Regions from separate parts of the Brenneria uluponensis genome, predicted to be linked through region 1. Evidence: riboswitches for the same ligand, from Rfam matches in the RefSeq annotation. Region 1 holds a riboswitch; each other region holds the start of a gene.
The links. Region 1 has a riboswitch for thiamine pyrophosphate ahead of thiC (phosphomethylpyrimidine synthase ThiC). Riboswitches for the same ligand answer to the same signal wherever they lie in the genome.
Positions count from the first base shown of each region.

Region 1 (5,264 bases):
GTCCCAGGTTGATTGCCTGAATCACCTCTGGCTCTACCTGATCGTCCGACAGGTCTTTGATCCGCAACTGAATGGTTTTCACACCGGCGTTCAGCAGGCGGTTGATCCACAACACGCTGTCCACCACCGGATAGAGCCCGAGCTGTTCCGCGGTGGAGGGGAAGACGCGGCTCATCAGGATTCCTCCTGTGGCAGACTGGTGGCAGTGTGGTATAGCTCGCTGCCGCGGGCACGGAATTCTGCTGACATCTGCGCCATCCCGACATCAATGGGCTGGGCCACGGCTTCCTGCTGCGCGGCGTAATCACGTACTTCCTGGGAAATCTTCATTGAGCAGAATTTGGGGCCGCACATGGAGCAGAAATGGGCCACTTTGCCGGATTCCTGCGGCAGGGTTTCGTCGTGATAAGTGCGAGCGGTTTGCGGATCGAGCGCCAGATTAAACTGATCGTCCCAGCGAAATTCAAAGCGTGCTTTTGACATGGCGTTGTCGCGGATCTGTGCGCCAGGGTGGCCTTTGGCCAGGTCGGCCGCGTGGGCGGCGATCTTGTAGGTAATCAGCCCTTGCTTGACATCATCCTTGTTTGGCAATCCCAAATGCTCTTTTGGCGTGACATAACACAGCATGGCGCAACCGAACCAGCCAATCATGGCCGCACCAATACCGGAGGTGAAATGATCATAGCCCGGTGCAATATCGGTGGTGAGTGGGCCGAGCGTGTAGAACGGCGCTTCATGGCAATGCTCCAGCTCTTCAGTCATGTTGCGGCGGATCATTTGCATCGGCACATGACCGGGGCCTTCAATCATGACCTGAACGTCATATTCCCAGGCGATTTTGGTCAGCTCACCCAGCGTGTGGAGCTCGGCGAACTGGGCTTCATCGTTGGCGTCCTGAATAGAGCCAGGGCGAAGACCATCACCCAATGACAGGGATACATCATAGGCTGCACAGAGTTCACAAATTTCACGAAAGTGCTGATACAGGAAATTTTCCTGATGATGAGAAAGACACCATTTCGCCATGATGGAGCCACCGCGAGAGACAATGCCCGTCAGGCGTTTGGCGGTCATCGGCACATAGCGCAGCAGCACCCCAGCATGGATGGTGAAATAGTCAACGCCTTGTTCTGCCTGTTCCAGCAGTGTGTCGCGGAACATTTCCCAGGTCAGATTTTCCGCAACGCCATTAACTTTTTCCAGAGCTTGATAAATAGGTACCGTACCAATGGGAACCGGGCTGTTACGTAGTATCCACTCACGAGTTTCATGAATATAACGTCCGGTGGACAAATCCATCACGGTGTCCGCACCCCAGCGTGTTGACCACACCAGCTTTTCCACTTCTTCTTCGATGGACGATGTCACGGCGGAGTTACCGATATTGGCATTGACCTTCACCAGAAAATTACGGCCGATAATCATCGGTTCTGACTCGGGATGATTGATATTGGCGGGAATAATGGCGCGTCCGGCGGCAACTTCCTGACGTACAAATTCCGGGGTGATACTGTCGGGCAAGTTGGCACCGAAGCTTTGGCCGGGGTGTTGCTGGCGCAGCACCTCACTGTGGATACGTTCACGCCCCATATTTTCACGGATGGCAATGAATTCCATTTCGGGTGTGACGATCCCCTGACGAGCATAATGCAGTTGCGTTACCCGCTTGCCGGTTTTGGCACACTGCGGTTGCGGCAATTGTTCAAACCGCAGATGATCCAATCCTGCATCGGCCAGGCGTTGCTGGGTAAAACCAGAACTGACCTGAGAAAGCGCTTGTGTGTCGTTGCGCTCGGCTATCCAGGCGGCCCGGACTTTTTCCAGGCCGAGGTGAACGTCTGGTGTAGCGTCAGGGTCGCCATATGGGCCAGCCGTATCATAGACGGGGACGGGCTCGTTGGGTTCATGACTGGGATTCTCCCGGCTACCACCAGTCAAGGTGGGGCTGAGCTGAATTTCCCGCATGGGAACACGGATATCTTCGCGTGAGCCAGAAATGTAAATTCGCTGTGAATTCGGGAATGCGGTACCCCGAAGGGTGTCAATAAACTGTTGGGCGGCGGCGCGTTGCTCACGACGACCAGGGGCTTTCTTTTCTGTAGACATAGCAAGTTCCTATAAATACTGAATGGGAAGATTGCTTGTCTGGAGTTCGGAGGGAGTAATGACAGGGTGTGAACCCGGATAAATGCCTATGGCGCTGGGGTTCAACAGAATGGATTACTCTTGTTCCCTTCGCAGGTATTAGCCTGATCAGGTTCCGCGGATCCCGAATTAACGGTCTCAGCCCGTGCACGATGATATGTGCGGGGCACTCCGACAAGATATAGCTCCAAAACGCTGGAGCGGATAAAACGTTACCACTTTATGCCGAGCCCGGCCTGGTGTCAAAAAGTTACATCAGCTGAAAAGGCGCCCTGCACTATCGATAGTTCAGTCTGATTTACTGTTCAAATACTAGCCGGATCATGTGGTCTTCCAGGGTAAAGCGCATTGCCAAGGATTCCCCCACGCTTGATAATGTTTGCTGAAATTCGAAACAGTTATCTTGATCGATGGCGGCAACCAGATGACTATCATAAAAGTCCATGATTTGCTGTGTGTTGCCTTGTAATATCGAATCGAGCTGTGCGGCGAGCGCTCGCTTTTTTTCATTCAATGGGGCAACTTCTTGCAGCATTCGTTCGTAAATGTGGAAATGGCCAGCTGAAAGATAGTCGACCAGATTATGGCAGAAATCATCCAGCGCTTTTTCATCCAGACGGGTATGGGTTTCTTTATTTGGCTTCATGCCGACCAAGTGATAGTAAGTGATCAGTAACTGTTTACGAGCTTGTAGCCACTGATCGATTAACGCATTATTGCCGCCAACATACTCAGTCAAACTTTGTAGTTGCTTTAGCATTATTGACTCCCTTCATACATCAATGATGACTGTTAGCAGTGTAATTATCCATTAAACATAGCTGTAAAATGTCAATCTGGTAATGAGTGAGGCATTAAAAGTATGGAACTGATACTAAAAGGTGATGAAAGCGGCTGGTGGGTCGTCAGCCATGGTAATCAGATCTGGTTACCACAGGGCGAATTGCCGCAGGGAACCGCCGCGCAATGGGATTTGCAGAATTTTCGCGCCCGCCAGATCGGCGAGTGGCAGGGCGTGCTGGTATGGCTAGTATCACGTTCTATGACGGACAGCATGGGATCAGTGCGTCAGTTGCTGAGTCAGGATGCCGGTCTGTTCCATCTGGCGGGACGGGGTGTACAGTTGGCTGAGTTCTATCGTTCGCATCGCTTTTGTGGCTACTGCGGACATGAAATGCACACCAGTACTACAGAGCTGGCCTGCCTGTGTTCACACTGTAAGGAACGTTATTACCCACAGATTGCTCCTTGTGTGATCGTGGCCATCCAGCATCAGGATAAAATTCTGCTGGCCCAGCATTTGCGCCATCGCGGCAATATGTATACCACGTTGGCGGGTTTTGTAGAGGTGGGTGAAACGCTGGAGCAGGCAGTTGCGCGAGAAGTCATGGAAGAGAGTCATGTCCATGTCAAAAATCTGCGCTATGTATGCTCTCAGCCTTGGCCGTTCCCTCATTCATTGATGATGGCCTTCATGGCGGAATATGCGGGGGGAGAGCTGCAAGCAGACCCTTCAGAACTGCGGGATGCAGCCTGGTTCCGTTATGATCGGTTGCCGGAATTACCGCCACCGGGTACGGTGGCTCGTCGTCTGATTGAAGATACCGTAGTGCTGTGCCGCGAGGCTGACGATTGAACAGGTTCGTAACACCTGGTGGCGCTGAATTTCGTGGTCACACGGTTTGGTTGTAGATGGTTGCCAATAATAACGATGCCAGTGAGTTGATACTAAAGGAAAAAATATGACTGATCTGAAAAACGATCGCTATTTGCGTGCGCTGTTACGTCAGCCAGTGGATGTGACCCCAGTATGGATGATGCGTCAGGCAGGTCGTTATCTGCCGGAATATCGTGCTATACGGGAACAGGCCGGAGATTTTATGTCACTGTGCAAGGATGCCGATCTGGCTTGTGAGGTGACGCTGCAACCGCTGCGTCGTTATAATCTGGATGCGGCCATTCTATTTTCGGATATTCTCACGGTTCCCGATGCCATGGGACTGGGGCTCTATTTTGAAACCGGTGAAGGGCCGAGATTTACTTCGCCAATCACTTGTCATGCGGATGTGGAAAAATTGCCGGTACCGGATCCTGAACTGGAACTGGGCTACGTGATGAATGCGGTACGTACTATCCGTAAAAATCTGGCGGGTGCCGTGCCGCTGATTGGTTTTTCCGGTAGCCCGTGGACGCTGGCAACCTACATGGTAGAAGGCGGTAGCAGTAAGGTTTTCACCGTTATTAAGAAAATGATGTTTACCTCACCGGATACATTGCATCTGTTACTGGATAAGCTGGCGGATAGCGTCACATTGTATCTGAATGCCCAGATTAAGGCCGGTGCGCAGGCTGTGATGATTTTTGATACCTGGGGTGGCGCGCTGAGTTGTGCAGATTACCGCGAGTTTTCCTTGCATTATATGCATAAAATTGTTGATGGATTGCTGCGTGAACATGAGGGACGACGAGTACCGGTCACTCTGTTTACCAAAGGCGGCGGTCAATGGCTGGAAGCCATGGCCGGTACTGGTTGTGACGCGCTGGGACTGGATTGGACCACCGATATTGCCGAGGCCCGACATCGGGTGGGAAATCGTGTCGCTCTGCAAGGGAATATGGATCCTTCCATGCTGTATGCCTCTCCGTCCAGGATCGAGCAGGAAGTGGCGACAATACTGAATGGATTCGGCTCCGGTAGTGGCCATGTATTCAATCTGGGACACGGTATTCATCAGGATGTGCCGCCTGAAAATCCAGGCATTTTTGTTGATGCGGTGCATCGGTTATCGGCTCCCTATCATCGGATGGCATGATGGATATTCAGGCACTGCGCGAAGAGCAACTCGACAAGGCATCACAGGTCATTTGCCGTGATAATTTACCGTTTGAGCAACCTGCTTATATCGCTGGTGCTGATGTAGGATTCGAGCAGCAAGGCGCGGTGACACGAGCGGCGATTGTGATACTTGAATATCCGTCGCTGATGCTGGTGGAATATCAGATTGCCCGTATCCCTACGATCATGCCTTACATCCCCGGCTTCCTTTCTTTCCGCGAATATCCAGCGCTGCTGGCCGCGTGGGAAAAATTGCAACATCGACCTGATTTACTGTTTGTGG
Region 1 is NZ_CP135917.1:4,684,809-4,690,072, reverse strand. It holds gene thiE (thiamine phosphate synthase) at 1-175, opposite strand, end outside; gene thiC (phosphomethylpyrimidine synthase ThiC) at 175-2,106, opposite strand; TPP riboswitch at 2,214-2,329, opposite strand; gene RS889_RS21860 (Rsd/AlgQ family anti-sigma factor) at 2,444-2,905, opposite strand; gene nudC (NAD(+) diphosphatase) at 3,008-3,781, shown strand; gene hemE (uroporphyrinogen decarboxylase) at 3,888-4,958, shown strand; gene nfi (deoxyribonuclease V) at 4,955-5,264, shown strand, end outside.

Region 2 (5,264 bases), 1.8 Mb from region 1:
GGCTGGTACGGTAGACCAGAAAAGGGGGAAGAACGTCAAAGCCAGGGTAGTACAATATTCCATGCTGGAGGGGAAACAAAAGATCTTCCATCGGACCATTGATGCCCCGTTGGCTGTAATGGGATTCCCACCCACCAGTGGTCACAACCAACATGGCCCGTTTCCCTGTCATTACACCTTCTCCATAACGATTGCCCCAACGGGTATCTGAATGTTCTCCAACACCATAGGCAAAGCCATATGCGTAGACACGGTCTACCCATCCTTTGAGAATCGCTGGCATGGAGAACCACCACAAGGGAAATTGCAGAATAACCATATCCGCCCAACGTAATTTCTCTTGCTCGCGTGCGATGTCCTGGCTCTGCGTTCCTTGTTCGAATGCGTGCTTGGAATCGAGTGAAGGATTAAAAGGGGCGTCTTCTTGTCTGTCAGTGCGATCGTCGGCATCAAGCACCGCTTTCCATTTCATGGCATACAAATCCGATATCTGGACAGTATGTCCAGCATCTTCGAGATGTTTGACCGTAAAGTCTTTTAGCGAGCCATTTAAAGAGTGAGATTCAGGATGGGCATAAACAATAAAAATATTCATAATAGTATCTCCATGGTGTGATGCGCGTAGAGTAGACCGCCATCAGGTATCATAGAAATGAATTTAAAACATACCAGGTATTGCCATGACTAATCTCAGACGGCTGGATCTCAACCTGTTACTGACTCTTGATGCATTGCTTGAGGAACATAATGTGACCCGGGCGGCGTTGCGTTTGAATCTCTCCCAGCCATCGGTCAGTGTTCAACTTGCCAAATTGAGAGATATCTTTGGGGATCCCTTGTTGTTACCGGGTCCACGGGGGATGAAGCCAACCGCCAGAGCGGATGAATTACGCCAACCCCTGCGGCAAGCGCTGGAGTCCCTTGAGCACGCCATATTACCGTCCGCGCCCTTTGATCCCGCAATGGCCACACAGACATGGTGTGTGGCCGCTTCTGATTACAGCGAATCGACAATTCTACAGCCTGCATTGAGCGGATTACGTTCAGCGGCACCTGGCACCCGGTTGGCCATTGTTGAAACGGTACCGTCACGTATTGCCAGGCAAGCAGAGCAGGGAGAGATCGCGCTGGCCTTTCACTCCAGTGGGGGCGCCCCCTCCGGTTTGCGCCGTCGTGTGCTGTTTGCGGAACGTTATGTGTTGGCCAGCCGAGCTAACCATCCGCGTCTGAAAAAACGGCCTTCGCTTGAGCAATTCTGTGCGCTTGACCATGTGATCGTATCGCCGGATGGAGGCGGATTTCAGGGTATTACAGATAATATGCTCTCGACGATGGGTCTGACGCGCCGGGTTGTGCTCTCTGTACCTCACTTCCTGTTTGTTCTGTCAGTGTTGGCGAATACTGATCTTGTGGCGATGTTACCCTCACGTCTGGTGAGGAATAACTCGCTGCTACAGGTTGTTGAACCGCCGCTTGAGGTACCCGGTTTCGAGATGTTTATGCTTTGGCATGAACGTTTACATCGCGATCCCGCGCATCAATGGTTGCGGGAGTTCATTGCTGCTTCGGTGTGATATTCGGACGATCATTCTGCCTGAATGTGATTATGCAACCTCATGATATCTCCGCCTGGATGCGGTATCCCACCTTGAGCCAGACGGTATCTCTTAATTGGGTAATCGTCTGATAAGTAGCCGAATATAACCCAGTATCACCATCGCCAGACAGTTCCTCGCGTTCTCTTACTACTGTCGTCTGCGTTGGTGGGGCACAGTTAATAAAAAGTCACTTTTACTGAATAACTAAGCGTTATCTTATAGATCTGGATCATATTTTCCCGTTGGGAACGCGGCTATGTTGGTTATTCCGCTCAACCTGCCATTATTTGTAGTGAGTGAGGGAAAATCATTGGATTGCGTCGTCAGGGGGGAAGCATGCTGGATCATTTGAGTATTCCGGTATCGGATCTGAGCCGTAGTCGGCGGTTTTATGGACAGGCGCTGCGGCCATTAGGGTATGAGCTGGTCAAGAATATGAAATTTGCCGTCAGCTTCGGTGTGCTGACGGGGTACGGTTGTTCATCTGATCCTGGTGGTGAATTCTGGATTTTCCACGGTGAGGTTCTCACTCGCCCACGAGTGCATTTCGCCTTCAGCGTTGCGTCCCAGGAACATGTAGATGCCTTTTTTGCCGCGGCGATAGCGGCGGGTGGCGTCGACAATGGCCAGCCCGGTCTGCGTACCCAGTATCATCCCAACTATTACGCCGCGTTTGTCCGTGATCCGGACGGGTACAACGTAGAAGCGGTATACCATCGGACCGACGATGGCCGACGGGTATGCCGTCCGTTTGATGATTTCCCGGCACAATGCCAGATTTAACGCTATAACATCTAGCACCATTGGCAATGATAAAAAATAATTATGATTGTTATTTTTTGATTTATAAGGATTTTGGTGTTATAGCCGGTGGTGTAGACAGCTATTGACCTTTATCTTTTCACTTTCAATAATACGTTGCTGACTCGGGGTGCCTTTGCATTAATTGCGGTGGCTGAGAATTTACCCGTATAACCTGATCTGGATAATGCCAGCGTAGGGAAGTCACGGTATCTCATCGGTTACCGCCTTCTTGATATGCTGGTTGGGAGATTTATGAACGCTCGACCTGTGCTGTTGTCTGCCGCTGTTGCCGCAGATTCCCTGACTCAATTCCGCCATCTGGCGCCGTTAGTCCACTGCCTGACCAATGATGTAGTACAAAGTTTTACAGCCAACGTCTTATTGGCGCTGGGCGCCTCGCCCGCGATGGTGGTTGATCCCGGCGAAGCGGCGCAATTCAGCGCGGTGGCCGATGCGTTGCTCATCAATGTAGGTACACTGGAGCGCGATCGCGCGGATGCTATGCTGGCCGCGGTGAACAGTGCCAATCAGGCTGGAACACCGTGGGTGTTCGATCCGGTGGCGGTTGGCGGGCTGACTTTTCGTACTGAATTTGCCCGTGAACTACTGCAACTCAAACCGGCCGCCATTCGGGGAAACGCTTCCGAAATCATGGCGTTATCCGGGCTAAACATTCAGGGGCGCGGTGTGGACAGCGCCAACGATTCGTTAACGGCATTGCCTGCCGCGCGTGAATTGGCGCGTCGTATTGCTACCGTTGTCGCGGTGACGGGCGAAGTGGATTACGTGACGGATGGTGATCGTGACTGGGCTATTCCCGGCGGGGATAAAATAATGACACGGGTTGTAGGAACCGGTTGTGCGCTATCTGCGGTGGTTGCGGCCTTTTGTGCGCTGGCCGGTGACCGTTTGCCGCATGTGGCGACGGCGTGTCATGTGATGGCACTGGCTGGAGGACGAGCATCAGTACAGGTACAAGGGCCGGGAAGTTTTATCCCGGCGTTTCTTGACCACTTATATCACCTGCGTGCGGAGGATCTGGTATGAGACGCATCAACGCACTGACCATCGCCGGTACGGATCCCAGCGGTGGTGCCGGTATTCAGGCCGATTTGAAAACGTTCTCCGCACTGGAAGCTTACGGCACCAGTGTGATCACCGCACTGGTGGCACAGAATACGTGTGGTGTGCAGTCGGTTTACCGGATTGAGCCTGATTTTGTCGCAGCTCAGCTGGATTCTGTATTGAGCGATGTACGCATTGATAGCGCCAAAATAGGTATGCTGGCTCAGACTGATATTGTCGAGGTGGTGGCCGAGCGTTTGCGGCGCTATGTCGTGCCGTATGTGGTGCTGGATACGGTAATGCTGGCGAAAAGCGGTGATCCATTACTGGCGGCTGACGCGGTCGACGCCATTCGGCAGATGTTATTACCCCAGGTTTCACTGATCACTCCCAATTTACCGGAAGCGGCGGCCTTGCTGGCGTGTTCTCCCGCAGCCAATGAGCAGGAGATGCGTCAGCAAGGGGAAGCACTGTTAGCGATGGGGTGTCAGGCGGTGCTGATGAAGGGGGGGCACCTGAGTGATGAGGAGAGTCCGGACTGGTTATTCTCGGTACAAAGCGAGCCGGTACGTTTCACCGCGCCCCGTATCCATACCCGTCATACTCACGGTACTGGCTGTACTTTGTCGGCAGCACTGGCGGCGCTACGCCCGCGTTATAACGACTGGCCTGCCACCGTCATGGCAGCCAAAGCCTATCTGCAAGGAGCGCTGGAGCAGGCGGATTCACTGGAGGTCGGGAAGGGAATTGGTCCGGTACACCATTTCCACCGCTGGTGGTAGCCTATGGTATGTAAGGCATAATAAAATCAGATAGATAATAAAAAAAAGATCTAGACGGTGTTGATGGCCCCCAATATTTTTGTGATCTGTGTCAAATTATCGTTACACTGATGTGCCAACAATTTAAGCTGCGGTAGGCAGACAATAATCGTCCATATTATTTGGCGCAGTTTGGGTAAGGAGTAGATGAATGGTGGGTTCAACACGCGTGGTGATGATTGCACGAGGATTGCAGGTGATACTCAGCGTGGGATTGTTGCTATTGGCTGTTATTCTGGTGGTGTTCCTTGGTAAGGAAACTCTCCATTTGGCGACAGCGTTAATGATCAGCAATGAGAAAGACTCTTCCTACATGCTGATTGACAGTTTGGTGGTCTATTTCCTGTATTTTGAATTTATTGCGTTGATCGTGAAGTATTTTCAGTCGGGATACCATTTCCCGCTACGTTATTTTCTTTATATCGGTATCACCGCTATCGTGCGCTTGATTATTGTCGATCATGACAATCCCTCCTATACCCTGGTTTATGCCGCGTCGATTCTGATATTGGTGGTAGCCCTTTATCTGGCTAACAGCCAACGTTTGAAGCGTGAGTAGTTGAAGAATGGGCTTTCGATTTCTATCGATGAAAATCCGGTAGGCCGGTGTGGTCGGATGCGGTTGTCATGGTTAGCGCTGAAACGTAGATGTAGCGATAAGTCGAAAAAGAAAAGCCAGCTCAAGGGAGATTGAGCTGGCCAAGGAGGTGGTTCCTAGTAGTATTTACTACGCTTATTTTTCGTTCTGTATTTTCTCAGCGCCGCAATAGTAACCAGTCGTCAGGCCAATTGATGTGATCTGATTCTAATAAATGTTAAAAGTCATGCTGTTTACACTTAATGTTTGTTATTTCGCATGCGGGTTGCGGGTGGTTGTTCCCGGCAGATTGCGCAGCAACAGAGCATATTCCAGCGAGATATCTTCCGGTACAGGCAGATAAACGATATGACCATTACCGGGTGCGACATCAATAGC
Region 2 is NZ_CP135917.1:1,396,894-1,402,157, forward strand. It holds gene RS889_RS06410 (NAD(P)H-dependent oxidoreductase) at 1-595, opposite strand, end outside; gene RS889_RS06415 (LysR family transcriptional regulator) at 681-1,574, shown strand; gene RS889_RS06420 (VOC family protein) at 1,935-2,381, shown strand; TPP riboswitch at 2,516-2,618, shown strand; gene thiM (hydroxyethylthiazole kinase) at 2,655-3,449, shown strand; gene thiD (bifunctional hydroxymethylpyrimidine kinase/phosphomethylpyrimidine kinase) at 3,446-4,249, shown strand; gene psiE (phosphate-starvation-inducible protein PsiE) at 4,440-4,847, shown strand; gene trhP (prephenate-dependent tRNA uridine(34) hydroxylase TrhP) at 5,136-5,264, opposite strand, start outside.
Region 2: linked by a shared signal. The riboswitch ahead of thiM (hydroxyethylthiazole kinase) and the one ahead of thiC (phosphomethylpyrimidine synthase ThiC) in region 1 are both predicted to bind thiamine pyrophosphate.

Region 3 (5,264 bases), 660 kb from region 1:
TTATGACCGTAACGCATGGGAAGGTTATCGCCGTGTCAACGATATGATGGCCAAGCATTTGAATACCTGGGTGAAAGACGATGATATGTTGTGGATTCACGACTATCACCTGTTGCCGTTTGGTGCAGCTTGCCGTGATTTGGGTATGAAGAACCAGATCGGTTTTTTCCTGCATATCCCTTTCCCAACGCCAGAAATTTTTAACGCGTTGCCACCGCATGAGGAATTGTTGGAAAAACTCTGTGATTTCGATCTGCTGGGATTCCAGACGGAAAATGACCGTCAGGCATTTATTGAATGTCTATCGATGCTGACCCGCGTGCAAGCGCTCAGCGCAAACACCTACACTGCATTTGGCAAAGTATTCACTACCGGGGTTTATCCTATCGGTATTGAAACGGATAGTATCCGCAAAATGGCTGAAGGTCCACTTCCTGCCAGATTGGAGGAGGCCAAACGCGACCTGCGCCATATGAAAAACATTATCGCGGTAGAACGACTAGATTACTCCAAAGGCCTACCGGAACGTTTTCTGGCTTTTGAGGCGCTACTGGAAAATTATCCACAGCATCACGGCAACATCCGCTACACCCAGATAGCCCCGACGTCCCGGGGAGAAGTGCAGGCTTATCAAGATATTCGTCACCTGTTGGAAACTGAAGCTGGCAGGATTAATGGCCGATACGGGACGATGGGCTGGACACCACTTTATTACCTCAATCAGCATTTTGACCGTCGGCTACTGATAAAAACATTCCGTCAAACTGACGTCGGATTGGTAACACCATTGCGGGATGGGATGAATCTGGTAGCGAAAGAGTATGTAGCCGCCCAGGATCCTGCGAATCCCGGCGTACTGGTGTTGTCGAAATTTGCCGGCGCAGCCAATGAACTGACGTCAGCATTGATCGTTAATCCTTACGATAAGAATGAGGTCGCCGATGCATTGAACCGGGCATTAACCATGTCGCTGGCGGAGCGAATATCACGTCACAGCGAGATGATGTCTGTCCTGGAGCAAAACGATATTCAGCACTGGCGCACATCATTTATTGCCGACCTACAGGCCACAGATCGTTGTCACGAACGGTATAACCTGACACAGGATATTGCCACTTTACCGCGACAAGCCTGATAGCAAGTGCGCGAAAATAAGAACCCGCATTGGAGGTATCTTTGCGGGTTTTTTATTTCAGTAATACCGTTTCAGTGGCAAAATAGAACAGTAATGGCGTCAGCGACAGCCCATCAATCATCTCACCTGATGTAATTAACGCCATAATTTCTCCCGCAGAAAACCACCGGGCCTCGATCACTTCATCCTGTTCATCATCCAGCCCAACAAATGTCACGTCACGACACAAAAAAATAACAAATTGCTGATCACTACAACCATATGTCGGGTAGTAACGTATCAACTGAACAGCTGAAGAGGCTGAATAACCCGTTTCTTCCAACAATTCTCGTCTGGCGGCGTCGACATCAGTTTCCCCTTTATCCACGCCACCGGAGGGAATTCCCCAGACCACTTTGCCCGTCAGATAACGATATTGATGGATAAGCAAAATCCGTTCATTCTTCACCGCCAGAATACCAACAGCTGGCCGCTCATGATGTACAGAAAAAAAAGTTTTCGTCATCAATTCTTGCGTAAGACTGGTCTTCTGTACGGAAAACCACGGATTCGAATGAACAGTTCGCGCCTCTCCCCATGCTTCAATAGCAGGAATATTTTTCACGTTACATTTCCTCCGTGACGATCAATGATTGAGTATATCGACCTGATAACGTTCACCGCAAAGCTCACCCCTGAACTGTCTAAAATCAGGTAAGGTTCCCCAGACACGTTTCGATTTACAGTCGACATCGCCAATAATAGCTAATGAAGCGCCACTGGCTATCGCCGCTTTCATACCGGCTTGCGCATCCTCAAAAACAAGAACATCTTTTATATCCAATTTCATTCTCATCGCGCCCAGAAGATAGCCTTGTGGATCCGGTTTTCCTATTTTGATATCAGCAGCGGAGGTAGCGGCAAGCCCGCGGCCAATAAGCGGTTAATAGCCAGTTGACGGCTGGCCGAGGTAACTACCGCCCAATGTGCCGGCTGAATGGACTGTAGAACATCAACAGCACCGGGCACAGCGGTAATGCCTGCCGTCATTATCGTCTCTCTGTATTCGATCTCATGGGTGATTTTCTGCGACAGCCTTGAGGCGCCCAAAAAATGAGTTACTGTTTCCTCGGTACGTCTGCCATGAGCAAAGGCAATGACATCGCCATAATTCAGCGCATGCTCCAATGAAAACGTCTTCCAAGTTTGCTCAACCACAGCGGTGGAATCCACGAGCATGCCATCCATGTCAAATAAAAAGCCAGAAAAAACATTTCCCATATTGTTATACCTTTATCAATTGTAAATGTTCTTTTAACCAGGAAATATCGTTCTGAATAACTACATTACCTGCCTGCCGATAGTCATTCTCGGAAAATAATAAAATCGCTTCCGCAGAATATGAGGGGTCCGAAATAATTTATGAATATAGTAAAGAAAATCGTTATCCAGCTCGGAAAAAGAGACTCCGGTGGGAGATTTAATAGGTATATCGCTACTACCCAAGCATATCTAGTAACAATTAAACCTATTGAGACAGTAGATTCATGATAAGTTTCACCAATCTCAGTAAGCACGCCAATTGGGAGTAACTCCGCGGTTATAAAAAGATTAATATGATTCGTAACTGATTAAATATTAAATGTACTTTAAACAATTCGAGTTACAGGAAGACGGCAATGCAGCAAATCCCTGATAGCTCACTCAAGTAGTGATTGTGATAAGCGAAGAAAGCCAACACACCTGTAATGAGAAGAGTAACCGGTATATATACTTAACCCTATGTCGCTATATGAATATACACAGAGCAAGTTGACTTAATGCCGTTGAGGATGTAAAGATTAATTATCCAAGGGGTGCCTTATATAAAGGCTGAGATGGAGTCATCCAAACTCTTTGAACCTGATCTGGGTAATACCGGCGTAGGGATAGGACAAGTATCAGTCACTTCATAAAACATCAGTAAGGCAAGTGTCTTTTCACTCTTACCCTTTCACTCCGTACTCGGGTCTCCTGTAATTAATTACTGGAGGTTCTATGTCACCAAGAGAGTCAGAAACCTTAACAACGTTGTCCAATAAGCCAGAAAAATACCCCCATCCGTCTTCACTATCCGCACCTCGCCTTGCGGTCATTGCTGTAACTTTCCGTAACGATGAATTGATCCTTGTTAAGCGCAGTAAAGAACCACAGAAAGACACCTGGGGTTATCCGGGAGGTTCAGTTGAACCTGGAGAAAGCTTGCATACCGCGGTTTTACGCGAACTCATGGAAGAAACTGGAATCACTGCTGAAATTGAAGCGCTGGTAGATATTGTGGAAGTTATCGGCTATGACTTAACGGGAAAACATCATCATTATGTATTAATTGCGATGCGGTGCAAATATATTGATGGTGAACTAAGGCCTGGCGATGACGCGACTGACTGCCAATGGGTGCATATATCGGATGGAATTTTTAATTTTGATGGGTTATTGGCAGATCAAGTGAGAGAGGTTGCTTTTAAAGCCTATAATTTACATTGCTCAGTTAAAGAAGGAGAAAAAAATGAGACGAATGTTTCTGGCCGGACCTTTTAAATCACTTGTTAATAGCCGTAGCGGTATCATGTCAGATGAAAGCATTACATTATTTAGCAGAATAATTATTTTTTTTGAAAATATTGGGTGGAATGTTCACTCCGCTCATCGGAGAGAGAATTGGGGAAAAGATTTCATGACACCTGATGCTTGTACAAAAAAGGATTATGAGGAAATTTCTCGTTGTGACTGCTTCGTCGCTTTTCCGGGTTCACCGGTATCACCCGGTACTCATATAGAACTTGGCTGGGCTTCCGCCTTAGGTAAGCCCATAATCATGTTGCTGGAAACACAAAAGACATATGCATACCTTGTACAAGGATTAAATCAAATCACCCAAGTCGAATATATAGAATATGAAAATAACTCAATAAATCCAGAGATTATTGAACAAGCCATCAAACGTCTTGAAAAGAGGGGATAAGTATGCCAGAAAGTTTTAATGATTTGACCCAATTGTATAAGGCAACTCTTCGTCAAGTCTGTTTTAAATATGAATACTACAACTCCCCTCGCGGGCATTCAGAATATGAAATAATTGGTTATAATGTGCGGTTAAATAATCCAACTGCCCGCTTCTGTCTTAATACAGAACGAAGACAAAATATTGTTTTCAACTACGCAGAGGCATTGTGGTATTTATCTGGTAAAAATGACGTAGACTTCATTGCTTATTATGCACCCTCAATGAAGCGTTATAGCCCTGATGGAAAGTCCCTGCCCGGAACAGGCTATGGTGCCAGATTAAGATATTATGGTGCGAATGCTTTGGATCAGATTGAACGAGCAATCGATATTCTGAAGAATGATGATGCAGACAGCAAGCGCGTGGTTCTCCAGATTTTTAGCGCCGAAGAAGATCTTTTTAGGCGAAATATAGATGTATCGTGTACGTTAGGTTTGCAATTATTATTACGTGACGGGAAACTCAATATGGTTGGTTTCATGCGAGCAAATGATGCCTATACTGGTCTGTTAAATGATATTTTTTCATTTACATTCTTACAAGAATATATTGCATCAAGAATCGGGTGTGAAATTGGTCATTATACTCATCAAGTTGGATCGCTTCATGTCTACGATGATACGTTGAAACGCGCCTTGACAGTGCTCAATAATCAAGAAACCCTTAGACAAAACATATCTATTCCAACGATGCCATTGGGAACATCGAGTGAGACAATAAGTTCTGTACTGAGCTTCGAGGCACAAATTCGAAAAGGTCAAGTATCGCTTGATGATTTATTAAATATTCATCTGTCCCCATACTGGCGGGATATACTGTTGCTATTCTGGATCTATCGCCACATCAAGATGGGTGAACAACTGCCCAGGAAAGCAATGGAGTCAATAAATCAATACTATCGTCCTTTTATTATCAACCGCTGGGACAGCACTACTGACTATTAACATAAAGGTAGGAATCTCAATGAATACAAACTGGACTGAAAAACAGACATCTGAACTTTTCGACGCATATGATGATTGGGTTGAAGATCACTTTGGCTATCAACCGATGATCGCTGACTTAACCAACTCATGTGGTAAAGAAATAAATGTACTTGATTAT
Region 3 is NZ_CP135917.1:249,139-254,402, reverse strand. It holds gene otsA (alpha,alpha-trehalose-phosphate synthase) at 1-1,135, shown strand, start outside; gene RS889_RS01230 (NUDIX domain-containing protein) at 1,188-1,739, opposite strand; gene RS889_RS01225 (hypothetical protein) at 1,761-1,970, opposite strand; gene RS889_RS01220 (HAD hydrolase-like protein) at 2,006-2,395, opposite strand; TPP riboswitch at 2,957-3,061, shown strand; gene RS889_RS01215 (NUDIX hydrolase) at 3,152-3,694, shown strand; gene RS889_RS01210 (nucleoside 2-deoxyribosyltransferase) at 3,663-4,118, shown strand; gene RS889_RS01205 (thymidylate synthase) at 4,121-5,104, shown strand; gene RS889_RS01200 (class I SAM-dependent methyltransferase) at 5,124-5,264, shown strand, end outside.
Region 3: linked by a shared signal. The riboswitch ahead of RS889_RS01215 (NUDIX hydrolase) and the one ahead of thiC (phosphomethylpyrimidine synthase ThiC) in region 1 are both predicted to bind thiamine pyrophosphate.

Region 4 (5,264 bases), 1.1 Mb from region 1:
TACTGTGGTGATGCCTCGCTGTTCCAGCAGACGGATGATCAGCTCAGCTCCTGTATAACGCATAGTCATATCCTTTATCAGAGCCGGTGCAGGGAAAGAGCGGGGAGGGTGGATATAAGAAACCCCGCTCGGCTTGCGCCGGCGGGGTTTGGGAATCTTTTCTGGATTCGGAACCCGTTACGGCGCGCTGCCGACCACGACCACCACGCGCACGACGACGACCGCGTCATACGCGGTGCTTAGTAGAGCGAAAGTGGAGGAAGTGTGTTTCACGGAGAACCTTATGGTTAATTACTAATGAACGGATTTATATAAACATAGCCGGTGAAAAATAAACACTACCCCGATGAGGGAAATACACAAAAACCGGTTGTGGATCACATTTATTTATTTTCACGAAGGGAAATACCCAGAATTCGTGCCGCTTCCGTTGTGCCCTGCTGCAAATCACGCGTTGGGCCGTCATAGTAAATATGTCCATCCACCACCAGCGCTGTGCGTGAGGCGATGCGGGCCGCGTCTTCCAGATTATGAGAAACCATCAGCAGAGTGAGTTGCCGTTCACTACACACGGTATCCAGTAGTTCCAGCATTTCATAGCGTAATGCCGGGTCCAGTGCGGAAAAGGGTTCATCCAACAGCAAGATCGGTTGCCGGCGGATCAGGCAACGGGCCAGCGCGGCACGTTGCCGCTGACCACCGGAAACCTGCGATGGAAGTCGGTCCAGCATCGGTGTCAGTCCAACCTGTTGTACGATATGGCGCAGGATTTCCTGTTGTTGTGCATTCAGTTTCAGACCGGGATTGAGGCCCAGCGCGATGTTTTGTTTCAGTGAGAGGTGGGGGAACAGATTATTTTCCTGAAACAGAATCGAGACCGGCCGTTTAGCCGGTGGCGTGGTGCGGTGATCCTGGCCGTTCAATCGTAGCTGGCCGCTGTCTGCCATCAGAAAACCGGCAATCAGACTTAGCAGGGTGCTTTTGCCTGCCCCACTGGGGCCCAGGATAGCTATCCGTTCCCCCGGTTGTACCCGGAGATCAAAGCGCATTGGCAGGTGTTGGTAGAGGTAGACAAGTTTATCGAGAATGATCATGTTGGCCCGCCAGTTTTTCAATCAGGGTGAACAGGGTAAAGCATAATAACAACAGGAGCAGGGCGGTTACCGCGCCGTCGGCACTGCGATAAGCGCCAATCTGCTGGTAAAGATAAAACGGCAAGGTGCGGAACTGTTCGTTGCCAAATAAGGCGATGACGCCAAAATCACCAATTGAGAGCACACAGGCAAAGGCCAGCGCCTGTGTGATGGGGAACTTTAATGCCCGCAGTTCGACCACTTTCAATCGTTGCCAGCCACGGATATCCAGCGATAAACACAGCTGATTAAACCGTTCTGCCACGTCATACATCGGGTTTTCCAGCACTTTCAACGCATAAGGGATTGCCATCAAGGCATTGGTCATGACGACCAGGGCGTAAGGCGACTCCGGTAATCCAAACGTATTGTTGAGCAGCAGAAAAAAGCCGGTCGCCAGCACGATACCGGGCATCGCCAGAATCAACATTCCGCTCAGATCCATCAATTGCCCGAGAAAGAGGCGCTGGCGCAACTTAAGCTCACGGCTGCTCCACAGTAACATCATGGTCAGTATGACGCATACGACTCCCGCTGCCAGCGCGATACGCAGTGAGGTGAATAGCGTTTGCCACAGTACGGGTTGCCGCAGAACCTCGAGCAGTGAAGCATTGAGTCCATCGGCGATAACGGCCAACAGCGGCGGCAACAGTAGCAGTAACGCTGCCGCAATCAACAGCGTGTCAACGCTTCGACTCAGTAAGCTATCCTGTGGATCGCGCCAGTGTTGCTGCTGGCTGTACCCCACCGGCAGCAATTTACCCAAACGCTGACTGAGCAGTACCAGGCCAAGGCAACAGACTATCTGAATGAGCGCCAGCAAGGCGGCCCGTGCTGGATCGTAGTCAAAACTCAGTGCCTGATAGATAGCCAGTTCGATGGTGGTCGCCTCTGGCCCACCGCCTAATGACAGGACAGTGGCGAAACTGGCGAAACAGAGCATAAAAATCAGCGCAGCGGCGGGCAGAATCTGGCGGCGCAACCACGGCCATTCCACCAGGTGAAAGTAATTCCAGCCACGCATGCCCAATTGGGTAGCCAATTGTCGCTGTTCGGTGGCAATACCTTCCAGTGCCTGTAACAGCAGGCGGGTCGCCAATGGCAGATTGAAAAACACGTGCGCCAGCAGAATGCCTCGCAGACCGTAGGGAGAAAAACGGTATTCAACGCCCACCAATGCCAGTAAATGCGCTAGCCATCCCTGGCGACCGTAGACGCTGAGAATGCCGAATACAGCCACCAGCACCGGCAATACTAGTGTCATGGCACACAGACGCAGTAGCCAACGATGGCCGGGAAAGCGGCGGCGATATAGCGCTCGCGCCAGGAAGATCGCCGGTACCGTCGAAAACAGGGCGGACAACAGCGCTTGCCAGAACGTGAAGCGGATGACGTGCCATAGGTAATCATCCTGCCACAGTGCGAGCCACTGGTTTGTCGGGGCCTGCTGCCACAATGCTCCAAATGCCAGTGCGGCTGCTGTAACCAGTAATGCCGTGGCCAGCAAGCCGGGCCATAGCCAACTGGGTACTAGTGGCTGACGGCGCGTAACCATGCCTGAATCCAGTTATTGCGCTGCTGTGCTACTTGCTGTGGTGTAAATTCCAGCGTGTGGGCCGGGATTGTCAGTGCGTTGTAACCTGCGGGTAATTCGGTCTTGATCACCGGGTACATCCAGTTGGTGGTGGGGATGATCTGCTGGAATGCTGGCGTCAACATAAACTGCATGAAACGTGTCGCCAACTGAGGATGTTTACTGGAAGCCAACTGACCGGCTACCTCTACTTGCAGATAATGTCCTTCACTGAAATTGGCAGCGGCGTAATTTGTTTTTTTCTCCTCGATGATGTGATACGCCGGAGATGTGGTGTAGCTCAGTACCAGATCGGCTTCGCCTTTCAGGAACAGACCATAGGCCTCACTCCAGCCTTTGGTGACGGTAACGGTTTTCGCGGCCAGTTTTTTCCATGCCTGTGGTGCCTGATCGCCGTAGACTTTCTGCATCCACAGCAGCAGACCTAAGCCTGGCGTGCTGGTCCGCGGATCTTGATAGATAACTTTCCATGGTCGAGGACTGTCGATAAGTTCATGCAGACTTTTCGGCGGGTTTTTCAGCGTATCTTTGTTGTAAACAAAGGCGAAATAGCCGTAATCGTAGGGAATGAAGGTGGTATTTTTCCAGCCGCCGGGGACGGTTAGCGCATGGGTATCAATATCCGACTGGCGGAACAATCCGGTCTGCGCGGCGGCTTGCACCAGATTATTGTCCAGCCCCAGCACGATATCAGCCTTGGTGTGTTTGCCTTCCATCCGCAGACGGTTTAACAGTGAGACGCCATCTTCCAATACCACGAATTTCAGCTCGCAGTCGCACTTCTTTTCAAATGCTTTTTTGACTGCCGGGCCGGGGCCCCATTCCGAGGCAAAGGAGTCATAGGTGTACACCGTTAGCGTTGGTTTTGCGAAAACGGGGGCGGAAATCAATAACAGACAGGACAATAATTTTTTCAACACTTTGCACTCCTGAAGTTTAGGGTGGCAAAGGTCTTTGAGTCAGCAGGAAGCACTCTCAAATCCCTCCGCCGGTGTTAACCGGATCAGGTTCGACGGGTATTTTCTCAGCGATAGAAACGACATGGCGGCAGACGGAATTTCCCCGTTTGGGCGGGAATGACAACCTGGTTGCCAGGTTCGTCAATGGCTGTCTGCCATCGGGTTTTTATCGCACCCCGTTGAGAACGGACGTATTGTAAAGACTTCGTAACATAAGGAAAAGTGCCGTGTCAGTTTTCTGGCGGCACAAACCAGGCGGATTTGAAATCAAACCATCCCAGCGTATTCATACGAATACCACGCATACTGCGTTTCCCTTGTAACTGTAGCCAGTGGTGGAACAGCGGATGAATCTGGTGGTTTATCACCCGCTTCTGGCTCCACTCCGTGGGTGACAGAGAACCTTCCCGCCAGCGTTTTGCATCCTGCGTCAAATCCTCATCCAGGCAGTGTTGTAATAAGGGGAGTTCATACAGCATGGCGAACAGGGAAAACTCCAGTGGCAGATAGAAATTGGCGCTGCCGAGCCAGATATCACTGGTACCCTTGCCTTGATACCAATCGTCATAATCGATGATTTGGACGTTTAACGTGACACCATGTTGTGCCAGCAGTTTCTGCATAATGGCACTGAGATCCTGATATTCCAGATGTTCACGGTAGAACGTTACCGTCAGTTCTCTCAGTCCCTGAGGCTTGTCCTGTAACAGGCTCAGTTGACTATGGTGCCAGCGTGGCAACAGCCCGTAAGCGGGTGACCAATTACTCTGATAAAGACTATTGGCTTGATTGAGTATGGCTACCGGGCTGAGTACCTGACATAGCCAGCGGCGCATTTCCAGTGATGACGTCAGGGAAGAGCGATGGTCGAACAGCAGAAAGTAGCACCCTTCTTCCAGCCGATTTTCCAGTTTGTCGTTCGGAGAGTCGTCGTTTTGTAACTGGACTGCACAGGAAATCACCTCAGGTGTATCCGGCAATACCCAGATACTGACTTCATCAATTAGGGCGCGGTAGCCAAAATAGTCGTCAAAGGCGGTGATTTTCAACTGACTATGACTATTGCGCACCACGGCATAGGGGCCGGTACCAATAGGCTGATGAGCAAAATCCGGCAGTGTTCGCCACTCCTGCGGCACAATCATGGCTGAAGCGCTACCCAGTAGCCACGGCAGCCAGACATCAGCGCTATGCAGTCGAACATCGATCACAAAAGGCGTGGGAGATGTGATGTTGTCGATGTGAGTAAACAAGGGCAGTGAGGTTAACCGGCTCAAAGACGTCACGATATCGTCCATGGTCATCTCGCGACCGTGGTGGAAACGGACCGCCGGGCGTAAATAAAAACGCCAGTGCAACGGCGAAATTTGCTGCCAGTGGTGGGCCAGATCCGGTTGTAGTTCCCCATTTTCCTCATTTATGTTGGTCAGTCCGCTGAAAATCTGACGGGCTATGTGCATTTCTGAACGCCGCAAGGCAGTACCAGGTAGCAGATTACGCATCGGGCGGTAATAAGCGATACGTAGTAAATGCTTGCCTTGACGGAAGCTGCGACCCAGATGTGACAACAGCATTTGT
Region 4 is NZ_CP135917.1:720,318-725,581, forward strand. It holds gene ilvB (acetolactate synthase large subunit) at 1-63, opposite strand, end outside; gene ivbL (ilvB operon leader peptide IvbL) at 178-273, opposite strand; gene thiQ (thiamine ABC transporter ATP-binding protein ThiQ) at 384-1,094, opposite strand; gene thiP (thiamine/thiamine pyrophosphate ABC transporter permease ThiP) at 1,078-2,688, opposite strand; gene thiB (thiamine ABC transporter substrate binding subunit) at 2,664-3,647, opposite strand; TPP riboswitch at 3,690-3,875, opposite strand; gene sgrR (HTH-type transcriptional regulator SgrR) at 3,917-5,264, opposite strand, start outside.
Region 4: linked by a shared signal. The riboswitch ahead of thiB (thiamine ABC transporter substrate binding subunit) and the one ahead of thiC (phosphomethylpyrimidine synthase ThiC) in region 1 are both predicted to bind thiamine pyrophosphate.